Regions from separate parts of the Butyricicoccus sp. AM78-15b2TA genome, predicted to be linked through region 2. Evidence: predicted binding sites of a transcription regulator. Region 2 holds the regulator's gene; the other holds the start of a gene.
The links. The regulator Rex, encoded in region 2, represses fermentation and respiration genes when NADH is low (regulators of the CRP and FNR family bind a similar motif). The targets are predictions, from matches to a motif close to ATTGTTAANNNNTTAACAAT.

Region 1: gap (type I glyceraldehyde-3-phosphate dehydrogenase) is a predicted target of Rex. The motif match lies at 1,395-1,414, and genes of this name have one in related genera.

The regions. Positions count from the first base shown of each region.
Region 1 covers NZ_JAQEHY010000009.1:82,671-88,166, reverse strand. The annotation lists gene PGS25_RS09810 (sensor histidine kinase) at 33-1,112, opposite strand; gene gap (type I glyceraldehyde-3-phosphate dehydrogenase) at 1,505-2,533, shown strand; gene PGS25_RS09800 (MarR family winged helix-turn-helix transcriptional regulator) at 2,684-3,118, shown strand; gene PGS25_RS09795 (sulfite exporter TauE/SafE family protein) at 3,120-3,896, shown strand; gene PGS25_RS09790 (zinc-ribbon domain-containing protein) at 3,936-4,739, shown strand; gene PGS25_RS15755 (zinc-ribbon domain-containing protein) at 4,740-5,000, shown strand; gene PGS25_RS09785 (AfsR/SARP family transcriptional regulator) at 5,270-5,496, shown strand, end outside.
Region 2 covers NZ_JAQEHY010000016.1:48,489-53,984, forward strand. The annotation lists gene PGS25_RS13035 (type III pantothenate kinase) at 1-27, shown strand, start outside; gene PGS25_RS13040 (aconitate hydratase) at 350-2,272, shown strand; gene PGS25_RS13045 (isocitrate/isopropylmalate family dehydrogenase) at 2,379-3,536, shown strand; gene PGS25_RS13050 (redox-sensing transcriptional repressor Rex) at 3,576-4,232, shown strand; gene metA (homoserine O-acetyltransferase MetA) at 4,308-5,222, opposite strand.

The DNA.
Region 1 (5,496 bases), on a different contig from region 2:
TGATTTTTGCACGCCTCTGAGGCTATTTTATTTCATTCCATGATAGAAAATTCAATTTCTTCGACGGTATAGCCGTCCTCGATGATAGTCGGTGCGCGGAACAGGTCATCCTCGAGCGTATGCGGCAAATGCGCCAGACACAGGTGCAGCACGCTGCCGCCGCCCTCTCTCTGCGTGAGCAGCAGCCGTCCGCCGTGCGCCTGCGCGATTTGATTGACGAGCGGCAGGCCAAGACCAAGCGGTGTGCCGCCGCGCACGAGCGCCCAGTAATCGTCCATCGAGGTGGTGCGCCGCCAGCCGGAAAGCAGGTCATCGAACTTCGCCGGATCCAGTCCCGGACCGGTATCGGCAACCGCAATCGTCACAAAATCCCGCGTATCAGTCAGCGAAACCGTGATTTCGCCGTCCTCCGGTGTTACGCGCAGCGCGTTTGTCAGCAGGTTATAGATTGCCGTACGCACCAGTCTCGCGTCAATGAGCGCGTCTGCGTGCTCCGGCACCTGTACGATGAATTTTGCACTGCCCGCAGGCGCATGCGTCTCAGCCTGCTGTACGGCATCGCGGCAGAGCGCTGACAGGTCGCAGCGCCGCAGAGAAAGCTGCTCGGTCAGCAGCGGGTCGTGCAGTAAATCCGAGTGCGTCAGCAGCCGGTACAGCCGCATACACTGCCGCCGCAGCCCGTCTGCCAATGCAGGATCCTCCACCTGCTCTGCCTCGGCCATCAAAGCACCCAGATAACGCGAGCTTTTGTCCTGAATGACCCGCAGGCTGCCGTCATAGGCGGCACGATCGCGCCGCAGATATGCCAGCAGTGCACCGCCGCGGTGCGGGATCATTTCGACCGTGTAGACCGTTCCGTCGATGTCCTCCTCTGCGGTGCAGGCAGACTGTGTATTTATGCACCGGAGCAGTATATTCCGCGTGCTGCCGCTCAGGAACGGATCCAGCTCCTCCATCGGGTGCAGACCGGAAAGCTGCTGTGCCGCGTCGCTGCACCGCTCGATACGCAGCGTATCGCTCACTGCGAACAGCGCCGCATGCCGCAGCTCGGTGCGCAGCAACAGCTCGCGGACTGCGTTGCCGTCCAACTGCGAAAAAAATGCGTCTTCCATCATTATCCTCCCAAAACACCGTGTAATTTTACCTTTGTACTGTGGGAAAGCTGCTGTCATTCTCGATCGTGTTTTCCTGCGTCCGGTATATGCTGCGCGGTATTTGGCATACTAATCTCTGTCTTCGCGGATGTGAAAAAACAGCACGGCGCGCGCTGTGCTTTTCTCATCCCGAAAATCGGGGGATTATACAAACCGAATCCCCATATTTTGTACGATGTGTTTATTATACCACTGCCGCTACTGTCATTGCAAAGAAAATTATACAAAAATACCGGGCAGAATGACAAAAAAATCACAAATATTACACCTTGCGGCAAACTGCGCATTTAGTGTATAATAAAAACATCAACAGAGAACTTCATCAAAACATTTAGGAGGAACACTGTAAAATGGGTATCAAAGTAGGTATCAATGGCTTTGGCCGTATCGGCCGTATGGTTTTCCGCGCTGGTCTGAAGAACCCGAACATTGAGTTCGTAGCGGTAAACGATCCGTTCATGACTCCGGACTACATGGCATACATGCTCAAGTATGACACCATGCACGGTCGTTACGACGGCACCATCGAGTATGATGACAACTCCATCACCGTTGATGGCAAGAAGGTTCAGTTCTTTGCAGAGATGGACCCGAAGAACATTCCGTGGGGCAAGGTTGGTGCTGACTACGTTGTAGAGTCTACCGGCGTATTCCTGACCAAGGAGAAGGCACAGGCTCACATCGATGGCGGTGCTAAGAAGGTTATCATGTCTGCTCCGTCCAAGGACGACACCCCGATGTTCGTAATGGGCGTTAACCAGAACACTTACACCAAGGATATGACCTTCGTATCCAACGCATCCTGCACCACCAACTGCCTGGCTCCGATCGCTAAGGTACTGGACGAGGCATTCGGCATCACCGAGGGCCTGATGACCACCGTACACTCTGCAACCGGCACTCAGAAGGTTGTTGACGGCCCGTCCAAGAAGGACTGGCGCGGCGGCCGTGCTGCTTGCGGCAACATCATCCCGTCCACCACTGGCGCTGCAAAGGCTGTAGGCAAGGTTTACCCGAAGCTGAACGGCAAGCTGACCGGTATCTCCATGCGTGTACCGACCCTGGACGTTTCCGTTGTTGACCTGACTGCTAACCTGGCTAAGCCGGCTACCAAGGAAGACATCTGCGCTGCTATGAAGGCTGCTTCCGAGAAGCCGCTGTCTGAGGGCGGCCTGAAGGGCGTTCTGGGCTACACCGAGGATGCTGTTGTATCTTCTGACTTCCTGGGCGACGAGCGCACCTCCATTTTCGACGCTAACGCTGGCGTTTACCTGACCGACACCTTCGTAAAGGTTGTTTCCTGGTACGACAACGAGTGGGGCTACTCCAACAAGCTGCTGATGCTCATCGAGCACATGGCAGAGGTTGACAACAAGTAATTGCTGCCCACTGGCGTATAAAATGTTTTCAAAAAGCTCTTGTTCTGCGGAACAAGAGCTTTTTTCTTTCTCTCCGGCTTGACGGCACAGGCATATCATGCTATACTTAGTTCAAATTTAGACTATCTATTTTTGAAGCAGGTGATATACATGAATCCCTATATGGAATTTACGCACAAGACCGATCTGGCATACAGCGCAATGTGCCGACCGCTGTGCCGCGAACTCAAGCTGACACAGACGGCGTTTGACATCCTGCTGTTCCTTGCCAACAACCCCGGCCATGACACCGCCAGCGACATCGTGGAGCTGCGCCGGATCAAGGCGAACCTCGTATCAGTCAACGTCAACCGGCTGGTCGAGGAGGGCTATCTGCGCCGCGAGAGCATTCCCGGCGACCGCCGCAAGACCCGTCTGATATGTACCGACAAGGCGCTTCCCATCATCGACCGCGGCCGCGCATTGCAGGCGCAGTTCATCGACCGTCTGCTCTCCGGCATGAGTGATGAACAGCGGCAGGCGTTTGGCGATGCCGTCGGTGTCATCGACCGCAATCTCGACCAGCTCTTGCAGGAGGTGCGCTGATATGACGATGCTTTTCACCGTGCTCGTCACGTTTTTCGCCGGCATGGGCGCTGGCCTCGGCACCGGCTTCGCGGGCATGAGCGCCGCCGCCGTTATCAGCCCCATTCTCATCACCTTTCTGCACATGGACCCGTATATGGCGGTCGGCATCGCGCTCTCGTCTGACGTACTGGCGAGCGCCGTTTCGGCCTATACCTACGGCAAAAACAAAAATCTGGATGTCAAAAACGGCCTGCTGATAATGCTCAGCGTGCTTGTATTCACCGTGGTCGGCAGCTATATCGCCAGCCTGCTCCCCTCGCGAACGATGGGCAGCTTCTCGGTGTTTATGACGTTCCTGCTCGGCGTGAAGTTCATCGTCCGTCCGGTCATGACCACCAAAGAGGCGATGATGAACGTGTCCGCGCGCAAACGAGCTGTGCAGTCCATTGTCTGCGGCGTGCTGATCGGGTTTATCTGCGGCTTCATCGGCGCGGGCGGCGGCATGATGATGCTGCTCATCCTGACCTCGGTGCTCGGCTACGAGCTGAAAACCGCCGTCGGCACCAGCGTGTTCATTATGACGTTCACAGCGCTCACAGGCGCGGCCTCGCACTTCGCCATTGGCGGAATGCCTGACCCGCTGATCTGGGCTCTGTGCGTGATCTTCACGCTCGTGTGGGCACGCATCGCTGCCGTGTTCGCCAATAAGGCCAGCCCGAAAACGCTCAACCGCGCCACCGGCGTGATTCTTGTCGTGCTCGGCCTTGCTGTTATGTTGTTCTCCAAAATCGCATAAACAAACCCCTTTCCGCTCTGTCGGAAAGGGGTTTTTCAGTTGAAAATTGAGAATATGGATATTTTTTTGCCTGAACACAAATTGGTGCTGGAACATGATGGGTACTATTATCACAGCAGTCTGGCGGCCAGAGAGAGGGCAGAACGGAAAGACCGCGCCCTGCGAGAGGCGGGATATCAGGTGCTTCGAATCTGTGACAGCCGGGAGCTATCTGAGCCGGTTGTATTGCAGAAGACGAAAATTCTGTATCGGTTTGATGAGCAGGACAGGCATCTTGACCAAATGATCGCCTCTGTATTTTGCTATCTTGATTTACCGCCGCTCGATTTTCATCACCGGCGGGATCAATATGCAATTAATCAAATGTATTTTCATGAGCGAAAGAAACGCACTCTGGCGGTAGAATATCCTGCAATCGCGTTGGAGTGGAGCACCCGCAACGCCGACAAGCCTGATACTGTATTCAGCGGTTCACCTCGAAAAGTTTGGTGGCACTGTCCAAAATGTCAGCAGAAATATCGAGCCAAGATCGCTAACAAGACCAAGCGCCGCTCCAACTGTCCGTTCTGTGCCAATCTTCAGGCGTATGAGAAAAACTGCCTGGCAGTGCTCCGGCCGGAAATTGCCGCAGAGTGGCATTCTGCGTTAAATTCCCCTCTGACACCTTATGATGTAGTGCCCGGCTCTGAAAAGAAAGTATACTGGATCTGTTCGGAAGGACATGTTTGGAAAGCAGCCATCTGTTCCCGCACCAATTCCCGAAAAAGCAGATGCCCTATCTGTCATCCGAGAACTGGGACGCGATGCGGCTTGGTGAGGCCGCCGGAGCCTGCGCTTATTTGAATCTGGCACCCCACAAAGAACTTGCCGCTTTTGCCCAGTGAGATAGCAGGGCAATCCAATAAGAAACTTGGGTGGAAATGTGAAAAGGCCATGAGTGGCGATGCGAGAAGGGACATGTCTGACAGAGTTCCATCAGCAAGCGGATTCGCGGGGATGGCTGTCCATATTGTTCCGGTCGGCGTCCAAGCAGAGCGTATTGTCTGCAAGCCTGCTACCCTGCCCTTGCTCCTATCCGTACAGAGTAAATTGAACACTCAATAAAGAATGCATGTTCTTTTTATCGCAAATCATACTGCATTTTCGTATTTTCCTCAGAATCAATCCATATACTATGTTATTTTATGCGCTCGCTTCTCAACGGCAGTTCTCCCTCAAATCTGCGGCTGCACCTGCAGGAACTCCTCTGTTCCCTGTTCTCCGGTTTGCATTTTTGCCGGTTTCGTGGTATATTTTTAATATATGCCGTATGACTTCGTAATCGGTCATGCGCGTCAATCTGCGAACACATCATACAAAGGTGGGGAGCAAAGATGAACGGACCTACATTACAAGTGCAGATGCTCGGACAGTTTACCCTTCGATACGGCGACCGCACCATTTCCGACAGCGACGACCGTTCCCGCCGGGTATGGTCACTGTTGGCCTATATGCTGTATAACCACGGCCGCTCGTTCGCTCAGGAGGAGCTGATCCATCTATACTGGAGCAACGGCGAGAAAAGCGCGGATCCCGGAAATGCGCTCAAATCAATCTTTCA
Region 2 (5,496 bases):
GAAGGTACATGGCAGGAGAACAAGTGAGTTGAGCTGCTGCGAAACCGCTTTTTCGACAAATACAAGTGACTTTCTGACGAAAACAGTAATTCTGCTGAAAAAACGCAGAAAAAGGCTTGAACTTTTTCAAATCACTGCGGTGAAAAGTGCTTTGCAAAACCGATAGAATGTTGTAAAATAGAAGTGGTTTCGTGTATGCGAACACCACTTCTATTTTTGTTTTTTGGGGCACGGTGCGAGCTGCACCGTGGAGAAGGCTGTGGAAGCCGCAACCACCCATTCTGACGAGAATGGGGCGCGAAAGCGAAAGACTTTCGCGTCGGGACATAAAGGAGCGAAGGAAACACACATGGGTATGACAATCGCGCAGAAGATTTTGAAAGCGCACTTGGTAGACGGCGAAATGGCACTGGGTCAGGAGATCGGCCTTAAGATCGATCAGACGCTGACGCAGGATGCCACCGGCACGATGGCTTATCTCCAGTTTGAGGCGATGGGCGTCGATCAGGTCAAGACCGAGCGCTCGGTCGCTTACATTGACCACAATACCCTGCAGTCCGGCTTCGAGAATGCGGACGACCACAAATATATCGGTTCTGTCGCTAAGAAGCACGGTATCTACTATTCGAAGGCAGGCAACGGCATCTGCCATCAGGTGCATCTGGAGCGCTTCGGCGCACCGGGCAAGACCCTGATCGGCTCGGACAGCCATACGCCGACCGGCGGCGGCATCGGCATGCTGGCGTTCGGTGCCGGCGGCCTGGACGTTGCAGTCGCAATGGGCGGCGGCGCGTACTACATCCCGATGCCGAAGATGGTCCGCGTCAACCTGACCGGCAAGCTGTCGCCGTGGGTATCTGCGAAGGACGTTATCTTGGACGTACTGCGCCAGATGACCGTCAAGGGCGGTGTCGGCAAGATCGTAGAGTACGCAGGCGAGGGCGTAAAGACCCTGTCCGTACCGGAGCGCGCCACCATCACCAATATGGGCGCTGAGCTGGGTGCTACCACCTCGATCTTCCCGTCCGACGAGGCAACCAAGAAGTTCCTCGAAGCACAGGGCCGCGGCGACGTATGGGTACCGCTGTCCTCCGACCCGGACGCAGAGTATGACGAGGAGTACACCGTAGACCTGTCCGCACTCGAGCCGCTGGCAGCTATGCCGCACATGCCGGATAACGTCAAGAAGGTATCCGAGATCGGCGAGATCAAGGTAAACCAGTGCTGCATCGGTTCGTGCACCAACTCCTCCTACTACGACATGATGAAGGTCGCTTCCATCCTCAAGGGCAAGACCGTAAGCCCGGAGGTTTCGCTGACCATCAGCCCCGGTTCCAAGCAGGTATTCAATATGCTGGCGCAGAACGGCGCTCTGGCAGATATCATCTCTGCAGGCGCTCGTATCCTGGAGTGCGCATGCGGTCCCTGCATTGGCATGGGTCAGTCGCCGGAGTCTGGCGGCGTATCGCTGCGTACCTTCAACCGCAACTTTGAGGGCCGTTCCGGCACCCAGGATGCACAGATCTTCCTCGTATCTCCGGAGGTTGCAGCAGCGTCGGCACTGACCGGTGTGCTGACCGATCCGCGCACCCTCGGTGAGATGCCGGAGATCGAAATGCCCGAGCATTTCACCATCAATGATAACATGATCGTAAAGCCGGCCGAGAATCCGGCTGAGGTTGAGGTCGTTCGCGGTCCGAACATCAAGCCGTTCCCGCTGGGCAAGGCGCTCGAGGCATCCTACACCGGCAAGGTCGTTCTCAAGACCGAGGACAACATCACCACCGACCACATCCTGCCGGCCGGTGCAAAGCTGCTGCCGTACCGCTCGAACGTGCCGTACTACTCCAACTACTGCTTCATCAACGTCGATCCGGAGTTCCCGTCCCGCTGCAAGGAGCAGGGCGGCGGCGTGATTGTCGGCGGCGCAAACTACGGTCAGGGCTCGTCCCGTGAGCATGCAGCGCTCGTTCCGCTGTATCTGGGCGTAAAGGCCGTACTGTGCAAGTCCTTCGCACGAATTCACAAGGCAAATCTGGTCAACTCCGGTATCATCCCGCTGACCTTTGCCGATCCGGCGGATTACGATGCAATCAATCTGCTGGATGAAATCTCTCTGCCGAACGTGCTCGAGGAAGTGAAGAACGGCAAGCAGGTCACCGTTGTTTGCGGCGGCAAGACCTTCAAGGCCGACTGTGAGGTTTCCGAGCGCCAGCGTCACGCACTGCTTGCAGGCGGTACGCTGCTGTACGCACGTCAGCAGAGCAAGTAAGTCAAGACGTTATGCCGGCCGGAGAGCCAAGCGGGTTCTCTGGTCGGACTTGACAGGCATATTTTCTTTTGTTAAAATAATATCAATGGTGTAGGAGGACAAAACCATGTCTATCGACCAGTCTGTTCTGGATAAATTTGAGGCAGTTGTAGAGAGCCAGCGCAAGCGTATCATGGATATGAAGGAGCAGGACGATTTTATTGATTACTCCAAGCTGGACAAGCTGATCATCGGCGTGTGCGGCGGCGACGGCATCGGCCCGATGATCACCGGCATGGCCCAGCATGCGCTGGAGGTTCTGCTGGCAGACAAGGTAAAGGCCGGCAAGGTGGAGTTCCGCGTGATCGACGGTCTGACCATCGAGCGCCGTGCCGAGCTCGGCTGCGCAATCCCGCCCGACGTTATGGAAGAGCTGAAGAAGTGCCACGTTATCCTGAAGGGCCCCACCACGACTCCGCGCAAGGGTGATCCGTGGCCGAACGTAGAGTCCGCGAACGTTGCAATGCGTAAGGGTCTCGACCTGTTTGCCAACGTGCGCCCGGTAAAGGTGCCTGAGCTGGGTATCGACTGGACGTTCTACCGCGAGAACACCGAGGGCGGCTATGCTGTCGGTTCGCAGGGAGTACAGATCGACGACGATCTGTTCATCGACTTTACCGTAGCTACCTCGCAGGGCTGCGAGCGTATCGCTCGTCTGGCCTTCGACTATGCACGCAAGACCGGCAAGAATCGTGTTTCCTGCGTCACCAAGGCGAATATCATCAAAACCACCGACGGCAAGTTCCTCGATACCTGCCAGAAGGTAGCTAAGGAGTATCCGGAAGTACAGTTTGATGACTGGTACATCGACATCATGACCGCAAAGCTGCTCGACGACAAGCGCCGCCGTGACTTTAAGGTCGTTGTACTGCCGAACCTGTACGGCGACATCATCACCGACGAGGCCGCTGAGATCCAGGGTGGTGTCGGCACGGCAGGCTCTGCCAATATCGGCAAGCGCTATGCGATGTTCGAGGCAATTCATGGCTCTGCGCCGCGTATGGTACAGGAAGGCCGTGCAAAGTACGCGGATCCGTCCTCCGTACTGCGTGCAGCTGTTATGCTGCTTGAGCACATCGGTGAAATCGAACTGGCAAAGAAGCTCGACCGCGCACTTGATATCTGCATGGTAGAGGAGCACAAGGTTGTTGTTACCGGTCGTGATACCGGTGCAACCGCACAGGAATTTACCGATTATGTGCTGGATACCATCGCTAAGCTGTAATTTACACGAGAAATAGAATTTGAGAGAGGGAGAGGGTCTGTGGAACACAAGCAAGAGGTTTCCAAAGCGGTAATTCAGCGATTGCCTCGCTATTATCGGAATATTTGTGAGCTGAAGGCTGAAGGGGAGCAGCGTATCTCCTCCAAAGCACTGGCAGAGCGCATGGGACTGACCGCTTCGCAGATTCGTCAGGACTTTAACTGCTTCGGCGGCTTTGGTCAGCAGGGCTACGGTTATAATATCGACAAACTGCAGGAGGAGCTGGGTGCGATCATGGGTCTGCGGACCGGCCGCACGGCGATTCTGCTGGGTGCCGGCAACCTCGGTCGTGCACTGCTTAATAACTTTAACTTTTCTGCCAGCGGCTTTGAGCTGCTGTGTGCGTTTGACGCAAATCCGCAGCTCATCGGTCAGCGCTTTGGCGGCCATGAGGTACGCAGCGCGGATACGCTTGCGGAGTTTATTGAGCGCAACAAGCCGGATGTGGCGGTGCTCACCATTCCGCGCGGAGATGCCCCGCGTATCGCACACGGTCTGGTAGAGCGCGGTATCCGCGGTCTGTGGAATTTCACCGGCGAGGACCTTCATTTGGAGGGACTGGGCGTTCCGGTCGAAAACGTGCATCTATCGGACAGCCTGATGACACTGTGCCATCTGGTCGGCGCAGCAGACGAGGAAAGAGAGCAGAACCTGTAAAACGAAAGGGAGTATCTTTTGATACTCCCTTTTTGTGCGAAAAAGCCGCTATCCAATGGATGAGCGGCTTTTGTGTTACATTTTGTCCAGATAATACGGTGTTGTCTGGTACACATAGTAGTTGACCCAGTTGGTGTAAAACAGGTTGGCATGTGCCTTCCAGGTCACCAGTACGTCCTCGTTGGGATCATCGTTGCGGAAGTAATGGCGCGGCACCTCCGGGTTCATGCCCTTAGCCAGATCACGCTCATACTCCTTTTTGAGCGTGTCGGCGTCGTACTCGCCGTGGCCCAGCACAAAGATCTGACGGCCGTTCATTGCCTCTACGATGTGCACACCGGCTTCGTGCGACTCCGCGAGAATGGTCAGACGATCGTTTTTGCGGATGTCGGCGGCACGCACCTCGGTGTGGCGCGAGTGCGGTGCGCAGAAGATATCATCAAAGCCGCGCAGCAGCGGCTCCTTCGGCAGCAGAACATGGTGCTTGAAAATACCGGACATTTTTTCGGGCAGCATGTACTTCGGAATACCGTAGTGATAATACAGACCGGCCTGCGCCCCCCAGCAGATGTGCAGCGTGGAATGAACGTGCGTTTTAGTCCAGTCCATGATCTCGGTCAGTTCCTTCCAGTATTCGACTTCCTCAAACGGCATGGTCTCTACCGGCGCACCGGTGATGATAAAACCGTCATATTTCTGGTCGCGGATATCGTCGAACGTCTTGTAGAAGGTGAGAAGATGATCCTCCGGCGTATTTTTGGAATGGTACGTTTCGGTCTGGATCAGATCGACCTCGATCTGGATCGGCGTGTTGGATAAACAGCGCAGGATCTGGGTTTCGGTAATGATTTTCAATGGCATCAGGTTGAGTAAACCGATGCGAAGAGGACGAATGTCCTGTGTCGCGGCACGGTGTTCGGTCATAACGAAAATGTTTTCGCTTTCCAATACGGCGCGTGCCGGCAGACTGTCGGCTATCTTGATAGGCAAGCCGACACCTCCTTTTTCTCTTCACAAATCTTTATATAATATATTCAGTATAGCAGATTTACGGCGGTATCTCAAGGGTTTGCATAAAATGCAGAAAAATGAAAAATAGTTATTGACAAAACAGGGGGACGATGGTATTCTAAATAGGTTGTTTTCAAACAGCGGTTCAGCGTACCAAAAAGAATTTGAAAAAAGTTCTTGACAAACGGTGAAAAGTTTGGTATTCTGAATAAGCTGTTTCGACAGCGGTCAAAATAGAATCGAGTCGATGAAC